DNA from 2 places in the Pseudoalteromonas sp. P1-7a genome. Region 2 is predicted to be linked to the other one. Evidence: predicted binding sites of a transcription regulator. Region 2 holds the regulator's gene; the other holds the start of a gene.

Region 1 (8,168 bases), on a different contig from region 2:
AAAACCTCTGCTAGATACCGATGAGCGCGATATAACGTTAAAGTACACCGCCATCGATTATTATGCGCCAAACAGTATTGAGTTCAGGTATAAGTTAAGTGGTTTAGATAGCGATTGGCGCTATGCTAATTCACGCCGAGAGGCCATTTATACAAATTTACCGGCAGGGGCATTTTTATTCGAGCTTGAGGCAAAACGTCAAGGCGAGGATTGGGATAGAGCACAAACTGCCGAGTACGCATTTATTGTACCGCAGCGTTTTGACGAGACTATTTACTTTAGGCTACTCATTGTTAGTGGCTTTATTTTACTATTTTACTTTATTTTTTGGGTATTTAGAGCGCAAGAGCGACGCAAGCAAGAAGTACTCGAAGCCCTGGTTACAGAGCGTACATTAGAGCTGCGTCAAGCCAATGACAAGCTGGGCCAAGTAAACTCACAACTTAAACTTGTTAGTCACTCAGATGAGCTTACAGGGCTTCGTAGCCGTCGCTTCTTATTTGATCAACTTCCTAAAGATATTGAGCACTTTCAACGTAATGCGCAGTCTTTACAAGCGCAAGGCAAGTCACTTGTGCTGCTTATTATTAACTTTGATAATTTCAGCCGTATAAACGATGCATATGGACCAATCGCTGGGGATAGTTGTTTACAACAAATGGCAGCGTTACTTAATTCGCGTACCCAAGGCTCTGATTATGTAGCACGCTGGAGTGGGGATGAATTTTTATTATTACTGCGCGACTTTAAGTGCAACATGATTGACAGCTATGCCTCTGATTTATGCCAAGCAATTGCATTAAATTCGTTTCAACTACCGAACGGTAAAACCACCAATATAACGGCGTCATTAGGGTGGTCTTTTTACCCACTGCCACTTTTAGGTGGGCAAGTAATCAGTTGGGAAACGTCGATAAATTTAGCCGATATAGCGCTTCATCAGGTTAAAAAACGCGGTGGTGATGGTGTCGCTAATATTACGTTTGATAAACAGTTAGATGCGTTTGAGTTTGAGCAAAATTCGAATGTAGATCAGCAGCTGGGTATTTTACAAAGTAATGGCTTAGCAGATATTAAAGTGTGGATGCGATAAAGTTAAATCGATACCTTTTACATGCGTGTTGCTATTGATAGATAAACTAAACCTATGAAGTAATGAGAAAGCTAAGCTGTACAAGACTTAGCTAAAAAGAAAGGAGCTTAAAAGCTCCTTTTTTTTTGTTTAATTAAGCGATAAAGGATTTTATTGAATTTAAAATGCCTTGTTCGCCTAAGCCCATTTCATCATGCATTTGCGCTTGAGTGCCGTGCTTAATAAATTCATCAGGAATACCTAAGTTAAGCACTTTTAGGCTGGCTTTTTGCGCTGCTAAATATTCATTAACAGCAGAGCCAGCGCCACCACAAATAGCGTTGTCTTCAAGCGTTACTATTACATCATGAGTTTGGCCAAGCTCATCTAATAAACGTGTATCAAGTGGCTTAATAAAGCGCATATTAACTAGCGTTGCACCTAGCTCATTTGCAGCAAGTTGGGCGTTTTCAAGCAAAGTACCAAAGGATAAAATAGCAATTTTAGCGCCGTGCTTAATGGTATGAGCTTTACCTAGTTCTAATAGTGTCATTTCGCTTTGAATATCGGCAGTACCGGCACTACCACGTGGGTAACGAACTGCTACAGGGCAATTAGCCTTATAGCCGGTGTAAAGCATATGGCGGCACTCGTTAGTATCACTTGGGGCCATAATAACCATATTGGGAATACAGCGCATGAAGCTTAAGTCGTACGCACCTTGGTGTGTTTCGCCGTCGGCGCCCACAATACCTGCGCGGTCTATAGCAAAAAGCACAGGTAGTTTTTGCAGTGCAACATCGTGAATAAGTTGATCATACGCACGTTGTAAAAAGCTCGAGTAAATAGCTACAACGGGTTTTAACCCTTCACAAGCAAAACCGGCCGCCAATGTAACAGCGTGTTGCTCTGCTATAGCTACATCGAAATACTGCTCTGGGTGTTCTTTTGAAAAACGCACCATACCTGAGCCTTCACGCATTGCCGGTGTAATAGCCATTAATTTTTTATCTTGCTCGGCCATATCACACAACCAATCACCAAACACCTTAGAGAAAGTGGCGGCGCCAGGTTTAGATTTAGGTAAGCTTGATGTATTAGGGTCGAACTTTGGTACACCGTGATAACCAATAGGATCAGCTTCTGCCGGTTTATAGCCTTTTCCTTTTTGCGTTTTTATATGTAAAAGCTGAGGCCCTTTCAAATTGCGCATATTACGCAGTGTATCAACAAGCATATTTACATCGTGGCCATCAATTGGGCCAATGTAATTAAGACCTAGTTCTTCAAAAAAGGTGCCTGGAATAACCATTCCTTTTAGGTGCTCTTCTACTTTACTGGCAAGCTCTTTAACAGGAGGCACGCCAGAGAGTAACTTTTTACTGCCTTCGCGAATATTTGTGTAAAAGCTGCCAGATAAAATACGCGCAAAGTGATTGGTTAACGCACCGACGTTTTCAGAAATCGACATTTCGTTATCATTTAAAATGATTAACATGTCAGATTTTACATCGCCTAAGTGGTTCATGGCTTCAAATGCCATTCCTGCTGTAATGGCGCCATCGCCTATAACGGCAACGGTTTTACGGCCTTTGCCTTCTTTTTGAGCTGCAATAGACATACCGAGCGCAGCTGAAATAGAGGTGCTTGAGTGCCCAACACTAAACGTATCGTATTGGCTTTCTTCACGAAAAGGAAAGGGGTGTAATCCATCTTTTTGACGAATTGTGTGCATTAAATCGCGTCGGCCCGTTAAAATTTTATGCGGGTACGCTTGATGGCCCACGTCCCACACTAGGCGATCTTCTGGTGTGTTATACACATAATGAAGCGCAACGGTAAGCTCAACAGTTCCTAAACCAGACGCTAAATGGCCGCTACTTTGCGAAACAGAGTTGAGTAAATAGTCTCGTAACTCGTTGCTAAACGCAGGGAGTTTATCTTGCGCTATGTCGCGTAAGTGGGCTGGTTCGTCAACCAAGTTAAGTAATGGATACTTGCTACTATCAAGTGTCATGGTATTTATTTTATCCTTCGCTAACAGCGGTGCTAACTTAGTCGTTTTTACCGCTGTTGAGTAATAATGTCAGTGCTAAATGGCAATACGTATATGTAACACTCAATGGTCACGTTTAATCAGGTAGTTTGCCAACGCCGCTAGAGTAGAGGTATCAGCATCTATTTTGTTTAATGCCTGATGTGCTTGCTCTATTAAATCTTGCGCCATTTGTTTGGCACCTTGCATACCTAATAGGGCCGGATAAGTTGCTTTATTAGCAGCTAAATCAGAGCCTTGTGGCTTACCTAAAGTAAATGTGTCACCTTCAACATCTAAAATGTCGTCGTGCACTTGAAATGCCAGCCCTATAGCATACCCAAAAACACTTAAGTTTTCTAAGGTTTGTTTGTCTGCTTTTTCGCTACATAATGCACCTAAAGTAATGGCACAGTTTATTAAAGCACCCGTTTTTAATCTATGAATTCGTTCAAGCTGTTGTACTGTAATCACTTTATCTGTAGCTGCAATATCTAACCCTTGCCCGCCTACCATGCCTTCAAGCCCAGATGCTTTAGCCAGTGCGCTGATCATTTTTACTTGTGTTGTCGCGCTGCAAGTAAAATTATGAGACGAAATAAGCTCAAAGGCTAATGTTTGTAGTGCATCGCCCGCTAAAATTGCATGCGCATCATCAAACGCTATATGGCAAGTTGGGCGCCCGCGGCGAAGGTCGTCGTCATCCATGGCTGGTAAATCATCGTGTACTAACGAGTAGCTATGAATACATTCAATAGCAGCAGCAAGGGTGTCTAGATCTTGCTTATTAGCTCCGAGCATTTCACCACTTGCGTAGACTAAAAAGGGACGTAAACGCTTGCCACCGTTAAATAAGCCGTAATGCGTGGCTTCTTTTACTATGTGTGCGGTATCAAGGGATTGATCAAAGTACTGTTGCAGGGTCTTTACGACATCTTGTTGAGCACATTCTATTTTTTCTTGTATGCTCACGGTTATTCCACTTCATTATTAAAGGAAGTCAGCGCTGCTTTTTCATCATTACCCATTAAAATAGAGACTTTTTGCTCGGCTTGTTGCAGCTTGCCCGTTGAGGCGTTTGCTAAGGCTATACCACGCTCAAATTGTTTTAACGACTGTTCAAGCGATAAGTCACCTTGTTCCATGTCACCGACAATGGTTGATAATTCTTCGAGAGCTTGTTCAAAACTTAGGTTTTCAGGTTTTTTAGTCGCCATGTTTAATTTCAGCCAGCATGATAAATTTAGGAGCCAATTTTAGGGGGAATGCTAAACTAGGTCAAAGGATGATCGCTGTTTTTTGAGTTATATCAGTTTAAATCGTATTTTTATAACGTATAAGATGCGTATTAGCCCCCACTGTGTACAATAAAAATTAATTAGTCGCTAGGCGAGTAGGGTATCTTGATCTAAAATTAGGCAAAACACAGTGTTTTACACTTTTTTCAAAAATGGCTTAAGTATTTCAGTATCTTGCCGATAAGTAGTTAATAATAAAAGTTTGAATAACAAAGTATAATACTTTGGAGGAAATGTGGATTTAGCAACCATAATTGGGATCCTTGGCGCAATTGGTTTAATTGTCATGTCCATGTTTATGAGTAGTAGCGGCGAAATGGGGATGTTTGCCGATGCACCTTCTAGCGTAATTGTATTTGGTGGCTCACTATTTATAGTGTTATCAAACTTTACCTTGTCGCAGTTTTTGGGCATAGGTAAGGTTGTTGGTAAAGCATTTATGTTTAAAATCGAATCGCCGGAAGAGCTGATTGAAAAAGCAGTTGAACTTGCTGATTCGGCCCGTAAAGGCGGTTTTTTAGCCCTCGAAGAAGCTGAAATACCAAACCCTTTTATGCGCAAAGGTGTCGATATGCTGGTTGACGGCCACGATGCTGATGTAGTGCGTGCCACGCTTCAAAAAGACATTTCTTTAACTACAACTCGTCACGAATTGGGCGCCGGGTTATTTAAGTCACTTGCCGATATAGCCCCTGCAATGGGTATGATAGGAACGTTAATAGGCTTAGTTGCTATGTTATCTAACATGGATGATCCTAAAGCCATCGGCCCCGCAATGGCGGTTGCCTTGTTAACTACGCTATATGGTGCCTTTTTAGCAAATGTTGTGGCTATTCCTATTCAGGTAAAACTGGAGCTTCGTAAAGACGAAGAAGCGATGAATCAGCGTTTAATACTGGATGCTATTTTAGGTATTCAAGATGGCCAAAACCCGAAAGTAATTGAAGGTATATTAAAAAACTACCTTGCTGAGTCTAAGCGAAAAGTAGATACCGAGGAGTAACCATGTCTGATCAAGAGTGCAAATGCCCACCACCAGGTCTGCCCGCTTGGATGGGAACATTTGCCGACTTAATGTCGCTTTTAATGTGCTTTTTTGTACTTTTGCTCGCGTTTTCAGAAATGGATGTACTTAAATTTAAGCAAATAGCAGGCTCGATGAAGTTTGCTTTTGGTGTTCAAAATAAAATAGAAGTAAAAGACATTCCAAAAGGAACGTCAGTTATTGCTATGGAATTTACCCCAGGTAAGCCTGAACCTACCCCGATAGAAACCATACAACAGCAAACCGTTGAAATGACCCAGCAAATGTTAGAGTTTCAAGCGGGCGATGAAAGCTCCGCTGGTGGTAGACAAGAACAACGAGGCGATAAACGTGGTGGCGAGTCACGTAGTACATCTCAGCAGCAATCTTCAGAGCAAGCAACTTCAGCCGCCGATCAAGAACAAACTAACGAGCTAGTGAAAAAAATAGCGCAACAGCTCGAAAAACAGATTATTGATGGTGCAATCGAGCTTGAATCTTTAGGGCAGCAAATCATTATCCGTATCCGTGAAAATGGCTCGTTTCCTTCTGGCAGTGCTTTTTTACAACCTAAGTTTAAGCCCATAATTCAAGATATTGGTGAGTTATTAAAAGATGTACCTGGCGAAATTACAGTATCGGGTCACACCGATGATTTTCAGGTTTCTAACGAGTTATATATTAATAACTGGGATTTATCGTCAAAGCGTGCTGTGGCGGTAGCAAGCGAATTACAAACGGTACAAGGGTTTGATAAAAACCGCATGATGGTAGTAGGGCGTGCTGATACTCGCCCACTTGTGCCTAACGATTCTAATGAAGACAGGCGTAGAAATCGCCGAGTAGAAATATCAATCTTACAAGGTAAGGCTAAAGAGTCAGACCCTATTGATGTGCGCTAGGTTATTGCCTGACGTTATACTTTATTAAATTAGTTTCATTTTAAGGTACTTTATCCCTTGAAGTATCTTGGCAATCTCATCATTTTAGCTTAAAGTACATTTCCTTAACATATGTAATGGATGTGCTGTGAAAGTTATAATTAAATATTGTGACATGCCAGGTAACGGTGATGGAACCGACGATACAAAAGAAAAATAAGGTAAAACATTTTGCCTGAATGGTTTTTGTATTTCGTTAGTATTTTAAGTAAAAGCTGGGTTTTTATGCTAAGCCCGGCTCTTTTTATATTTTTTATATTTAAAGATTACCTAGCCTTTAGATTTGCATTACTGACCGCCGCTTTTTTCTTTTTTGGAGGGATAACAGCCTCTAGCTTGAGAGAGTTTGACGATATTTATATCTATCGTTATTTAGTATGGGCGGCTACCGATATTATATGGATGGCGTTAATAGCTTACTGGGGAATAAAAGATAAAGTTTATTTATGGCAATGCGTTATTGGTCAGTTAGTGGTTATTGGCGCACCTATATTACAATTATTCAGATTAGTTGACCGTCACCTTTGGGATTTAGCGTACAGCACCATTATTTATAAAACGTTAATGCCCTTTATCAATATTGGCACCGTCATAGTGTGTTATTTACCTTTAATTATGTTTTTCGCTAAAAAAAGTAATACCAATCCGCATAAGTAAGTGATCTATTTTGAGGATGGATAAACGTGTTGATAGCAAGGCAATAAATTCGCTATTCAGTTGTTCTAAATGAGAATTTTTTAACGCAGATAGCGACACGTTTAGCCCTGCAAAATGATCAGACATTATTGCAGATTGGTATAATACCCCCTCAAAAATAGAAAGCGCTCCACCTTCTAAATAGCTGTGCTAAACTACTGTTTATATAAACAGTTAACGAGCAACTCCCATGAAACTCTATATCGCTGAAAAGCCATCACTTGGCAAAGCTATTGCTGATGCACTGCCTAAACCACATAAAAAACACGATGGCTATATAGAAGTGGCTAATGGTGACTGTGTCTCGTGGTGTATCGGGCACTTGTTAGAGCAAGCTGAACCTGATGATTATGATGCGCGTTTTAAAAAGTGGCAATTTGAACACCTTCCCATAGTGCCGGAGCAGTGGCAGCTCAAGGCAAAAACGAAAACGCGTAAGCAATTAACTATTTTAAAAAAGCTAATTAAACAGGCATCAGTGCTGGTGCATGCGGGCGATCCCGATAGGGAAGGCCAATTGTTGGTGGATGAAGTCATAGAGCAAGCCAAAATAAGTAAAACCAAAAAGCAAAGCATTCAGCGTTTGCTAATAAGTGATTTAAATCTAGCGGCGGTAAAAAAAGCACTCAACCACATGCGTTCAAACCGTGAATTTATTCCGCTTAGTGTGTCGGCGCTTGCGCGTTCACGTGCAGATTGGCTATTTGGTATGAACCTTACGCGTGCTTATACGCTGGCGGGGCAAAAAGCTGGCTTTGGCAATGTGTTGTCGGTGGGTCGCGTACAAACCCCAATTTTAGGTTTAGTGGTTAATCGGGATAACGAAATAGCTAACTTTGTGTCAAAACCATTTTATGACGTGTTGGCGCATTTAATAACTCCTGAGCAGCAAAGCTTTTTGGCCAAATGGGTACCAAGCAAAGCCTGCGAACCGTATCAAGATGAAGAAGGGCGTGTATTAAATAAAGCACTTGCTGAAAATGTCGCCTCGCGAATAGCCAATCAACCGGCTGAAGTCACTGCGCTCGAGCAAAAACAAAAAAAACAAAGCGCGCCGCTGCCTTATAATTTATCGGCACTACAAATAGATGCTGCAAAGGCA
Region 2 (8,168 bases):
CTTTTCGATTCTCTGCACGACCCGCTGCAGTGTCGTTATCGGCAAAAGGTGAATATTGGCCATACCCTTCTATTGCCATTCTCGCTGGGTTAATTCCTAACGTTTCTAATTCAACTAAAATAGAGGTCGCACGTGCAACAGACAACTCCCAGTTAGAGCGAAACATTTCATTACGAATACTTTCGTTATCTGTGTAGCCTCTTACTCTTATGTAGTTATCTACTGGGGCAATAATATCTTTTACAATTTTTACGACTTGTTTAGCGCGCGCGTGGGCTACGGAACTGCCACTTGAGAACAACATTCCTGAGCTTAGTTCAATAATAAGCCAATCTTGGTTGAGCTCTAAACTTGCTTCTCCATCACGAATCTCATCTATAAGTGCTGAATGTAATTTAGTTAATAAGCTATCTAGCGGCTTACCTAAATGTTTTTGTTTTATATTACTGGTATCACTTTGTCCATCGAGCAACTCTGGGCCAGACTCCTGTTTTTGAATGCTCTCGCCATATAATAATTCGTGCTCCGGGGTGACACGGTCTGTAAGTAACCCTTCACCCGTAACACCCTCGCCTTGTTGCGATTGCTGCCTTGCTGATTTGTCAAAAACCTGTTCTAAAGAGTCGGAGAGGATTTGAAAACTTTCTTCTTTATTTATGGCAATGGCATACATAACCACAAAAAAAGCAAACATAATGGTCATGTAATCGGCATAAGAGACCAACCAACGTTCTGTATGTTGATTTTTTTCTGCTGATTGACGTAGGCGCCGGCGTAACATAAAAGTTACTCTACCACGACATTAGGGCGCTCTGTGCGATAAGCTTCAAGCTTTAATTCTATGTTAATAGGACTTTCGCCAAGGCTTATCGCTATTACCCCTTCGGCCATCATTTCATGGTAAAGCATTTTTTGCTCTACGCGCTGTTTAAGTTTATTGGCCATAGGTAAAAATAATAAGTTAGCTAACCCCACCCCATATATTGTTGCAATAAAAGCGGTCGCAACCCCTGCACCTAGCTTTTGAGGGTCGGTAATAAATGACATAGCTTGAATAAGACCTAGTACGGCCCCTAAAATACCTATTGTTGGGCTATAACCCCCCATAGCTTCATACACTCTACTTGCTTCAAGTAAGCGGTCACGTTCAAGCATTAAATCTATTTCTAAGGTGTCGCGAAGCTTTTGCTCCGAACACCCATCGACAAGTAAACTAAGCCCTTTAGCTGCATAAGGATCTGGATGACTAAGTGCCTCTTTTTCTAGTGCTAAGTAGCCTTCTTGGCGAGCTTTGTGCGACCACGTTTTAATTTGTTCTATGGCTTGTTCAATATTGTCTTGTGGTGAAAAAAACACCCAATGGCTTATACTTAGCGTTTTTTTAAAGGTGCTTGTAGCCGTTTGTAACATAACGGCGCCTAAGGTGCCGCCAAGCACAATAATAAGTGCAGGGCCGTTAAATAACGCAGTGACAACGCCCCCCTCTAAAGCATAACCAATCGCTATGGCGCCCAGCGCGATGACTAATCCTAAAACAGAAAGCTTATCCACAGCCTATCTCTCTTTTGATTCTTGCTGCTACATCGCTAAGGGCTAAATGTTCTGAGGCAAGCCCTGCGTTTGCAATAGCTTGCGGCATACCGTATACAACACAGCTTTTTTCATCTTGCGCCCAAATTGTTGCGCCAGCTTGCTTAAGCATTCGAGCGCCATCGCGCCCATCGGCTCCCATGCCTGTTAAAACAATAGCAAGTGCATCGCCTTGATAGCTTTTAGCAACACTTGCAAACGTCACATCAACACTAGGTTTGTAACTTATACGCTCACTGTTATCTTCAAACACACGCAGTGTTTTATTACCACTTCGCCCCTCAACCATCATTTGCTGCCCGCCTGGTGCTAAATAAGCTGTGCCAGCTTCTAGTCTGTCACCTTGTTGTGCTTCTTTTACACGTATTTTGCAAAGGCTATTTAATCGTGCCGCAAACGCAGGCGTAAAGGCTGCAGGCATGTGTTGAATTAACAAAATAGGGTGGGCAAAATTAGCAGGTAGCTGGGTTAATATAGTTTGTAAAGCAACAGGCCCCCCGGTTGAGGTGCCAATAGCTACTATTTGATAATGTTTACCACTAGCACGCGAGGGCATACTGGCTGTAGCTGTTGCTGGCACTGGGGCCGCTCGTTGAAAGCTTCTATCGGGTTGTTTTACTGAGGAACTAGTTGTCGCTAGTTTGCTCGTTGGTGAAGCAGCAGACTTACTTGATGTTAACGGCCTTATTGGACGAGGTGCACGCCTACGACCAATTTCCTTCACTTTAGTTTGCAATAGCTTGATTGCATCTTCGTTATTTCTTGCAATGTCCTCAAACTTTTTCGGTAAAAAATCCATTGCGCCGGCATCAAGTGCATCTAACGTTGCTGTAGCACCATCGCGAGTTAAGGAAGAAAACATAAGTATTGGCGTAGGATTGCTTGCCATAATTTCTTTCACAGCGCTAATACCGTCAAGCACAGGCATCTCTACATCCATGGTGATCATATCCGGACGTAACTGTGCTGTTTTGTCTACGGCTTCTCTACCATTAACAGCAAAGCCTATCACTTCAATACCGCTATCTTGTTCAAGAATTTCGCTTACACGGCGGCGAAAAAAACTGGAATCGTCAACAACTAAAACTTTTACGGCCATTGCGCTCTCTTATTAATTTATGTGTAGGCATAAACACGTATGCCTACATTTTATCCTGCGTAATGCTTAAGCATGTTAGGTACATCTAAAATCAGTGCAATACCACCGTCAGATGTAATTGTTGCACCAGCCATTCCAGGCGTACCTTGTAATAACGCATCAAGAGGCTTGATAACAACTTCTTCTTGGCCAATTAATGAATCAACCACAAAGCCAACCTGCTGTGTACCTATTTGTACAATCACCACATGACCTTGTGCTTTTCGCTGAGAACAATCAGCACCTTTAACTAGCCAATGCTCTAAATAGAAAAGGGGTATCGCTTTTTTACGAACAATAATTGTAAGCTGACCGTCTACCACATTGGTTTTTGTTAGATCTAAGTGGAATATTTCACTCACGCCAGCAAGCGGTAACGCAAATGTTTGCTCACCAACAATTACCATAAGTGTAGGCAAAATAGCTAACGTTAAGGGGACTTTTATCTCTAAAATTGTACCTACGCCCAATTCAGACTGGATATTAACAGAGCCATTAAGCTGGGTGATTTTAGTTTTTACTACATCCATGCCTACGCCACGACCAGAAATATCAGATATTTCTTCTTTGGTCGAAAAACCAGGCGCAAAAATTAGGTTATATGCTTCAGTGTCTGATAAACGACTTGCCTGATCATGGTCAATAACGCCTTTACTAATCGCTATTTTTTTCAGCTTTTCAGCGTCCATCCCTGCACCATCATCTTTAATGGTTAACAAAATATGGTCGCCTTCTTGAGATGCAGATAAAGTAACATTACCTGTTCTAGGTTTACCCGCGGCCTCACGCGCTGCAGGCATTTCAATACCATGATCTACCGAGTTGCGCACTAAATGCACTAACGGATCGGCTAATGCCTCAACTAAGTTTTTATCTAAGTCGGTTTCTTCACCTACAAGCTGTAAGTTAATTTCTTTATTTAAGCTGCGTGCTAAATCACGCACAACGCGAGGAAAACGGCCAAATACCTTTTTGATGGGCTGCATTCGCGTTTGCATTACTGCACCTTGAATATCAGCGGTGACTACATCAAGATTTGATATCGCCTTGCCCATCGCTTCACTGTCTGTATTGGTCGCTAAACTGACTAGCCTATTTCGTACTAATACCAGCTCGCCAACCATATTCATTATTTGATCTAAACGCTTAGTATCAACACGTACCGTGGTTTCAGCAGGCGGAGGCGTCGCTTTTTTAGGAGTTGCGCTGCTTGCTGGCTTATCAACCGTTTTAGGGGCCGGTGCTGCTTTTGCCGCAGGTGCTTGCTTAGCAACTTGTGCTGGCTCTGGTTTTGCTGGCGTTTGTGCGACAGGTGCTGCCTTAGGTGGCTGCGGTGCAGGTGTCTCAGCTTCTTTTGATTCTGGTGCTCCGCCTTTGCCATGCAGTTCATCAAGCAATGCTTCAAATTCGTCATCACTGATTTCATCATCGCCAGTATCATTTGTAACAGACACTGGAGGTGGTGTAGTATCTTTAACTTCTGGCTCTTTGCTTGAAGTATTGCCAGCAACAGGGCCAAAACTACCCACACCGTGTAATTCATCCAACAGACTGTCAAACTCATCATCAGTAATGTCTGAACTTGAGTCTGGCTCTGCACTTGCACTTGGTTGCGATACCGGGCTTTGGCCTTTACCATGAAGCTCATCTAATAAGCTTTCAAATTCATCTTCTGTAATTTCATCAATCTGCGTGCTATCTGCTGAAGGGCTTGAACCTGCTACATCAAATAATTCATCAAATGCAAATGGGTCTTCTTCATCAGGTGCATTAACAGGTGCTGCGGGTTCTTGTTCAACAACTTCAGGGACTGTTTCTGTAAGCTCGTCATCCGAAGGCGGTTGACCAAGTTTATGAAGGGTTTCTAGTAATTGAGGATCTGCTGGGTCTGGCTGTTCGCGGTTTTGAATAGTAGCAAACATTTCGTTAATGGTATCTAGTGCTTGTAAAATCACATCCATCAATTCTGAATTAACGGTTCTAACCCCTTGGCGCAAGAGGTCAAATACATTTTCAGCACCATGACAAGCGTCTACAAGCTCAGTCATAGCTAAAAAGCCAGCTCCCCCTTTTACGGTATGAAAGCCCCTAAAAATAGCATTTAGTAACTCAGTATCTTCTGGGTTATTTTCTAGCTCAACTAACTGTTCAGATAAAAGCTCAAGGATTTCTCCAGCCTCTACAAGAAAGTCTTGTAAAATATCTTCATCGACTTCAAAGCTCATGCAGTTACTCTCCTCTTAGAAGCCCAAACTTGATAATAGGTCGTCGACCTCGTCTTGATCAGATACAACATCACTTCGCGACTCTTTATCAATAATAGGGCCTTCAGGACCTGCTAATGTTTGTGCGGCAACCAGTTCTTCTGTTTCTTGTTGTTCTTTACTTTCAACAGTGCTGTCATCTTGTGCGGCAAATGCTGTTAAAAGGTGAATTAAACTCTCTTCAACTTCTCTGACTAACTCTATTACTCGGCGGATAACCTGGCCGGTCAAATCTTGAAAATCCTGCGCCATGAGTACATTGGTCATTAAAGTCTGCAGCTCATCAGTTTTGTGATGAGAGCTATTCATAAAATTATCGATGCTGTGGCATAAGGTTTTAAACTCGCCCAGCTCAATTTCACGGTTCATAAGCCTATCCCAAGTAGGCTTAATATGTGCAATTTCATCTGCTAGCTGCTGTGCAATAGGGAGGCTTGCTTCTACCGCATCCATTGTTTTGTTAGCTGCATTTTCTGTCATTTCCATGACATAATTTAAGCGTTTTTTTGCATCCGGAATTGCATCAGTAGTTAAATCAGTTAAACGCGTATCAAGTTCAAAGCTTTTAAGGGCTTCGTGCAACTGACGCGTTAACTTACCTACTTCGGCAAAAAGCTGCGATTGCTCTTGAGAGGCAGTATCTAAAATTAATTGGTCAGCTTTATCTTGCTCACCGTTTTCTAAAAAAACAACGAGCTGACGAGCTTGTTCTAAAGTAATTTGAGGCGCAGCTGGTGCTGACATAAGCCTCTCCTCTCATTAACCTAAGCGTTCAAACACTTTTTCTAATTTAGTTTTCAAAGTACCTGCAGTAAATGGCTTAACAATGTAACCATTAACACCTGCTTGCGCTGCCGCTATTATTTGTTCTTTTTTAGCTTCTGCTGTCACCATTAAAACCGGAATATGTTTTAATTTATCGTCAGCTCGAATAGCTCGTAGCAAGTCAATACCCTGCATCCCTGGCATATTCCAATCGGTTACTACAAAGTCAAAAACCTGATTTTGCAACATAGGTAATGCTGTAGAGCCATCATCAGCTTCTTGAACATTCGTGAACCCTAGGTCACGCAACAGATTTTTAATAATACGTCTCATTGTAGAAAAATCATCAACAACAAGAATTTTCATGTTTTTATCCAAAACATCCTCCGGTGAGGTCTTAACCTATAATTTACTTACTACTAGTTTATCCAGTCATTGATTTTTGCTTTGAGCTTAATCATCGCCTGACCATGTATCTGACTTACACGCGATTCACTTACATCGAGTATATGCCCAATTTCTTTTAAATTCATTTCATCGTTGTAATACAAAGAAAGCACCATCGCATCACGCTCTGGTAAAGACTTTATCGCTTCTAACAATGAATTATTAAACCGTTCATTTTTAACATTATTAAATGGTTTGTCTAGCGCTAAATCTTGACCTGCAGGGCTAATAACATCTTCATCTACCCCAAGGTCATCTATACCTAGCACTTTACTGGAATTAACATCATTTAAAATATGATGGTATTCTTCTAGCGAAATATCAAGTTTTTCAGCTACTTCAGTATCTTTTGGCTCTCTATTTAAGCTATTTTCTAATTCTGTGATGGTTTCGGCGACTAATCTGCTTTTACGGTGCACCGAACGAGGAGCCCAGTCACCCCTGCGCATTTCATCGAGCATAGCGCCGCGAATGCGAATACCCGCAAACGTTTCAAAGCTTGCTCCTTTACTGGCATCAAAATTTTTTGAGGCCTCAATAAGGCCTATCATTCCTGATTGAATTAAATCATCGAGCTGAACGCTAGGAGGAAGACGAGCTATCAAATGACACGCCACTTTTTTGACAAGCGACGCATGCTTTTCAACAATCACATTTAAATTTTGTGTTGATTGATATCCCATAGCTCTTTTCACCGAAGTTGTCATAATCAGCCGTTTACTAGCTTCTCAATGAAAAATTCTAAATGCCCTGAAGGTTGATTAGGTATAGGCCACTTTACTGCTTTTGTCGCTAATGTTTTAAACGCGACTGCTGCTGGTGAGTTAGGGAAAAGATCGACAATGACTTTTTGCTTACGCGTTGATTTACGCATATTTTCATCATATGGGATGGTCGCAACAAGTTCCATTGACACATCTAAAAAACGGTCAGTTACCTTTGACAGCTTGGCAAAAAGTTCTTGGCCCTCACGCATGCTGCGCACCATGTTAGCAACAATCTTAAATTTATAAACGCCATGCTCGCGGCTAAGTACTTTAATAAGCGCGTAAGCATCAGTAATAGAGGTCGGCTCGTCGCACACAACAACCATTACATCTTGGGCTGCACGAGAAAAGCTCAGCACCATGTCAGAAATACCGGCAGCGGTATCTACAATTAAAATATCAAATTCTGTATTAAGCTCACTAAAGGCACGAATTAAGCCCGCATGCTCAGAAGGGGTTAGTTCCACCATACTTTGCGAGCCGGATGTAGCAGGCACTATTTTAATGCCGCCTGGGCCTTCTACTAAAATCTCATCAAGTTCGCACTCACCCGAAAGGACATGAGATAAGTTTTTTTCAACACGTAGTCCTAGCATTACATCACAATTAGCTAGGCCTAAATCGGCATCTAATACTAATACACGATTACCCTGCTGTCCTAAAGCAATCGCAGTATTTAATGAGACGTTGGTTTTCCCCACCCCGCCTTTACCGCCGGTGACAGCGATAACTTTTACGCCGTTGTTATTGTTTTGACTCATTTTGCGCAGGCCGCTTGCTTGATCTAATACTGTGTTAATCATACATCCCTACTGTGCTTGGCGCCACCGCTTGGTGCCTTGAATGTTGTGCTTTTGCTCTTTTTAAATACAATTGCTCAGCTTTTTTTACTAGTTTTTCAGCATTTGCAACGCGAATATCTTCTGGTACACGCTGACCATTAGTAAGATACCCTATCGGAAGACGATTTTGAATCGCTATACTAATAATCTCACCTAAACTTAATGATTCATCTAACTTAGTGAAAATACAACCGCTTAGCTGAACCTTTTTAAAATGTCTCACAGTTTCTTGTAGAACATTTATTTGTGCAGTAGCACTTAATACTAAATAACTACGTATATCTACTCGTTGGTTACGCATTAAAGTGTTTAGCTGTTCTGTTAGGCGTAAATCACGTTGACTCATACCCGCTGT

Evidence for each region. Region 2 encodes FliA, which starts transcription of late flagellar genes. Its sites were predicted from a motif close to CTAAAGNTNNNNNNNNNNNNGCCGATA; they were not measured.
Region 1: a site for FliA is predicted at 4,562-4,588, ahead of pomA (flagellar motor protein PomA). Genes of this name have one in related genera too.

What each region holds. Positions count from the first base shown of each region.
Region 1 covers NZ_LKDU01000029.1:46,027-54,194, forward strand. Annotated here, with positions in the region: gene AN389_RS15895 (ligand-binding sensor domain-containing diguanylate cyclase) at 1-1,093, shown strand, start outside; gene dxs (1-deoxy-D-xylulose-5-phosphate synthase) at 1,227-3,089, opposite strand; gene ispA ((2E,6E)-farnesyl diphosphate synthase) at 3,192-4,079, opposite strand; gene AN389_RS15910 (exodeoxyribonuclease VII small subunit) at 4,082-4,324, opposite strand; gene pomA (flagellar motor protein PomA) at 4,641-5,408, shown strand; gene AN389_RS15920 (flagellar motor protein MotB) at 5,411-6,331, shown strand; gene AN389_RS15925 (hypothetical protein) at 6,542-7,027, shown strand; gene AN389_RS15930 (DNA topoisomerase III) at 7,257-8,168, shown strand, end outside.
Region 2 covers NZ_LKDU01000014.1:49,498-57,665, reverse strand. Annotated here, with positions in the region: gene AN389_RS10705 (flagellar motor protein MotB) at 1-781, opposite strand, end outside; gene AN389_RS10700 (flagellar motor protein) at 787-1,551, opposite strand; gene AN389_RS10695 (chemotaxis response regulator protein-glutamate methylesterase) at 1,544-2,689, opposite strand; gene AN389_RS10690 (chemotaxis protein CheA) at 2,740-4,953, opposite strand; gene AN389_RS10685 (protein phosphatase CheZ) at 4,969-5,736, opposite strand; gene cheY (chemotaxis response regulator CheY) at 5,752-6,135, opposite strand; gene AN389_RS10675 (RNA polymerase sigma factor FliA) at 6,177-6,887, opposite strand; gene AN389_RS10670 (MinD/ParA family protein) at 6,914-7,774, opposite strand; gene flhF (flagellar biosynthesis protein FlhF) at 7,767-8,168, opposite strand, start outside.